DNA from 2 places in the Kocuria sp. CPCC 205297 genome. Region 1 is predicted to be linked to the other one. Evidence: riboswitches for the same ligand, from Rfam matches in the RefSeq annotation. Region 1 holds a riboswitch; the other holds the start of a gene.
What was found. Region 1 has a riboswitch for cyclic di-AMP ahead of RF650_RS01710 (C40 family peptidase). Riboswitches for the same ligand answer to the same signal wherever they lie in the genome.
Positions count from the first base shown of each region.

Region 1 (2,198 bases):
CCCCGCCCAGGTCCTTCGGGTAGGTCTCCAGCATCGACGTCACATGATGAGTCATGGCTTGCTCCTTCGTCGGTTCGGCCGAGGAGACGAACCGGCCGGAGCCAATCCGCCATACAACCGACAGCAAACTGCGGATCTGGCCGGATGAAGCACTTACTCCTTGAAGATTCCGTGAAGAAATCCCGAGAGCGAGGCGCGCGCCACGCCACGCATCCATTTCCTTTTGTGAAAGATGCATAGGAACCATGAAGATCTCATGAAGAAATCTCTCTCGCGCCGCCGGAAGAGAACGACTTCCTGAAAATAGCCTGGATTATTTCCTAGCCTTTTCTTACCAATCCCTGTGGGGCGGCAGGGGCTGGCAGCTGCGCTCTTGCACCCCTCTGACGGAGCCGCAGGTACAGGAGGGCCTGGGCGCACACCGCGTAAATCCGCTAGTCGCCGTCAGATATGCACCTCTTCGGCAGCAATGTGCTGGGGCGCGAGTAGAAGGCGGCCGCCGCCTCGGCGGTCACTCCCGAGCGTCTCTCCGTCCCGCTCGGCGGTGAAACAAGGGGGGAGGAGCGGCCGTAACCGTAACGTGACTTTTCCGTTATCTGTTCGCTACTGTCCTCTGCGTGCCGATCGCCGATCCGGTTGGCATCCCCGGGTACATCGCCGAATTCTGCCGGTGCCCGGGGTCTGCTGAAAAGACATCGCTTGGCAGAAGCGGGGGAACCATACACGGTCCCGCCCTTGGGGCCTGGGGGTTAAGCCGGCCGGACGCGCGCGTCCGCCCGGCCGGGTGTCTCCCACCCGCATCCGACAGCTCACCTCGCAGGCAAAGGGAGGAATCCACTCATGCCCATGTTCCAGCGCCGTACTGCTCGCCACCGCGCCCAGACCCCGTCCCGCCTCGTTCGCCGCACCACTCTCGCAGCCGCCGCTGGTGCGACGGTGCTTGGCTCGGTGGCACCCGCCCAGGCCTACGCCGAGCTACCGACCCCCTCGAACACCGCCTCCTCCACCCCCGCCCCCGTGGTGGCGACCCTGGCCTCGTCCCCCGCCGCGGCCCCGATCGTCCCGGCAGCCACCCCGGCCCCTGGGGCGCAGGCGGCCTCGGCCTCGGATGTTTCCGTCCAGTCCACCGACACTACTGCTGTCTCCACTTCCGGGAGCGGGCTCGTGGGCACCGCCATGCAGGGTGTGGGCGGTGGTTACGTCTGGGGTGGTACCGCCTTCGGCGCCTGGGACTGCTCCGGGTTCACCCAGTGGGTCTACGCCCAGAACGGCATCGAGATCCCCCGCACCAGCCAGGCCCAGTGGGCGGCTGGTACCCCGACCGCCAACCCCCAGCCCGGTGACCTTGTCGTCCAGAACGGTGGCGGCCACATCGGGGTCTACCTGGGCGGCGGCAAGATGATCTCCGCGCTGAATCCGACCCAGGGCACCTTCGTCCACGACGTCAACGCCATGCCCGTGGTCGGCTACGTCACCTTCCGCTGACCCACACCACTGGATGCCTTGGGCATCCACCCAGGGGCTCCCGGAGAAGCCGCCCCCGTGCTGTGGGGGCCCTGTCAACGACAGGGCCCCCACAGCACGGGATCTCATCCCGCAGTCCAGGCCTGGTTGCCAACGCAGGTCACCGCGTAGCTGGCTTCTGGGCAACAAAGCGTAGAATCCGCCCACCGAAGGACAACCGGAGGGCGAGGAGCTCCAGGCCGACCTGGTCGAGAACTGGTTCGAAGGCTCCGGGGTCGATGAGTCGGTGGGGAGAGCGATCGGCCCGGTGAACCAAGGAGGCCATCCGTGAGGCAAGCAGGTCGTATCCCACCAATGCCCCGCCCGGCCGCAAAACCCGGGACCCCTCGACCACCGCGTGTTCCCACTCGATGACGTGGTGGAGCATCAGGAAGCTCACAACCGTGTCAAATGACTCGTCCTCGAAGGGCAGGCGGGTGGCGTCGGCCTGACAGGCCTCAGCATGGGGGAATCTGACAAGGCATTGCTGCGCAACCTCAACCATCACCGGGTCGGCGTCGGTCGTAGTGAGCCGCACCCAAGGGTTGGCTTGGACGATCGCTTCGGCCATCGCCCCGCTGCCCCCGCCGATTTCCAGCACGTTCTCGGTGACGGGGAAGCCTTGGGTCGCCCAGGGGACCATTCGCCGGGCCAAAAGACTCCATGGCGCACTGCGGCAGCACGAAGCTTCTAGA
Region 1 covers NZ_JAVKPY010000002.1:15,365-17,562, forward strand. The annotation lists gene RF650_RS01705 (four-helix bundle copper-binding protein) at 1-55, opposite strand, end outside; cyclic di-AMP (ydaO/yuaA leader) riboswitch at 646-835, shown strand; gene RF650_RS01710 (C40 family peptidase) at 841-1,485, shown strand; gene RF650_RS01715 (class I SAM-dependent methyltransferase) at 1,625-2,198, opposite strand, start outside.

Region 2 (2,198 bases), on a different contig from region 1:
CCCCACCGTGTCTCAGACCGTCTCCCGCATGGAGCGCGACGGCCTGCTCTCGGTCGCGCCGGACCGCTCCCTGCAACTCACCGAGGCCGGGCGCACCACCGCTGTGTCCGTGATGCGCAAGCACCGGCTCGCCGAACGACTCCTCGCGGACGTGGTGGGCCTGGACATGGCGCACGTCCACGAGGAGGCCTGCCGCTGGGAACACGTGATGAGTGAGCGCGTGGAACAGCGGCTCGTGAACCTCCTGGGGGATCCCGAGAACTCCCCGTACGGCACGCCCATCCCGGGGCGGGGCGAGCACCACGGCACCGGTGCCGCGGCTGAGGTCTTCGACGGCCTCACCCTGCTCGAGGTCGCCGGAGCCCAGGACTCCACGGAGTACGTGGTCCGGCTGCTGCCGGAAGTGGTGCAGGCGGATCAGGAACTCATCGAGATGCTCAGCTCCGCGGGCATCCTCACGGGCTCCAGGGTCACGGCCGAGATCAACCCCGGGGATGAGAACCGGGTCGTGGTGACCCGGGTCGATTCGGGAGTGTCCCTGGACCTGGACTCCGCCACCGCGCGCGCCATTCGGGTGGCCGCCGCCGAAGCCTGATCGCCGCTGCGTCTCTCCGCGGTTGCTTCCGGTGACGTCGGAACGCGACGCGCCGTGATCTTCGAGAAGTTGACCGTGATCTCCCGACGGTGTGGACAATCACGGGTGATCGGCGCGGTTTCGACCTTCGCTCACTGGGTGAGCCCCGTATCACCGCAGGTCAGGGGGCTTTTCCGTGGTGTGGGCTTTCGAGCGGGCGGCGTGCTGAGGCGGCCGATTGATATCGACGGTCGTGGTAATCCACGGTGATTCATAGCGACCGATGCCCGATGCGTGATCGGCTGTAATCAAAACGTGACATTTTCGTTATCCATCCTGTACAGTCATGCCCGTGCCGATCACTGGTCGGATCGCCACTCCCGAGCGTTCGCCGAGTTCTGCCATGCGCTCCGGGACCCGTACACAGAACATCCGCATGGCAGAAGCGGGGGAACCACTTCCGGGCTCGTTGCAATCCCACGGGTCCTTGGGGTCAAGCCAGCACGGCACCTAGGTGCGTGCGGCCGGATGTCTCCCATCCGAACCCGACAGCTCACCTCGTAGGCGCAGGGAGGAACACACATGTCTTTCATGAAGCAGAACTCTGCCCGGCACCGCGCCGAGACGAAGTCGCACCTCGTGCGTAACACCACTATCGGTACGGTCGTCGCTGGTGCCGCCGTGGTCGGCCTCGCGGCCCCCGCGCAGGCCTCGAGCGGCCTCGTCGATCTGGGCTCCACGGCTTCCTACGGCTACCAGGCGTCCACCTCCTCGGTGCAGGCCTACAACGCGTCGTACACCATGCAGACCACCAACACCGGGGGCTCCGCCGCCAGCGTGAGCACCCAGTCGAACCACTCCACGGGTGGTCTGGTGGGCACCGCCTACCAGGGCATCGGCGGCGCGTACGTCTGGGGCGGCGTTGGCTTCAAGGCCTGGGACTGCTCCGGCTTCACCCAGTGGGTCTACGCCCAGAACGGCATCAACCTGCCCCGCACCACCTGGGCCCAGTTCGCCGCTGGCACCCCCACCTCCAACCCGCAGCCCGGCGATCTGGTCTCCCAGAACGGCGGCTCCCACGTGGGGATCTACATCGGCAACGGCCAGATGATCTCCGCTCTCAATCCCTTGCAGGGCACTCAGGTTCACTCCGTGAATGCCATGCAGCTGGATGGTTACTACACCTTCCGGTGACCCGGTGACACCGCGCCCGAGCATGATGCGCGGTCCACACCGAGCCACATTGCGGCCGGGTGTACTGGCCGGGTCCCCGGACCTCGGTCGGCACACCGCGCCGGAACCACCTGAAAACCGAACGTAATCTCCCGCCCAAATCCGTGCACCGCTGCTGCGTCCTGACGGATGTGCCGGTCACCGCACACCTCCGTGCCCTGGGTGGACACGAACGTGTTAGGAAACCACACGAATGTCGAACGAAACCGCTCCTCACGCCGCCAAGGGCCTCTTCGCGGGTAAGGCCCGCACCGTCGCCGCCGTCGCGGCCTTCTCAGGTCTGGCCCTCGCGACCACCGTGTCCGTGCAGGCCACGCAGAATGCCTCCGAGCAGGCCCCCGCCGCCGCTGTGTCCGAGGCTCCCGCCTCCGACAACACGGTCTCGGCGGAG
Region 2 covers NZ_JAVKPY010000001.1:299,294-301,491, reverse strand. The annotation lists gene RF650_RS01435 (metal-dependent transcriptional regulator) at 1-595, shown strand, start outside; cyclic di-AMP (ydaO/yuaA leader) riboswitch at 954-1,153, shown strand; gene RF650_RS01430 (C40 family peptidase) at 1,157-1,768, shown strand; gene RF650_RS01425 (NlpC/P60 family protein) at 2,001-2,198, shown strand, end outside.
Region 2: linked by a shared signal. The riboswitch ahead of RF650_RS01430 (C40 family peptidase) and the one ahead of RF650_RS01710 (C40 family peptidase) in region 1 are both predicted to bind cyclic di-AMP.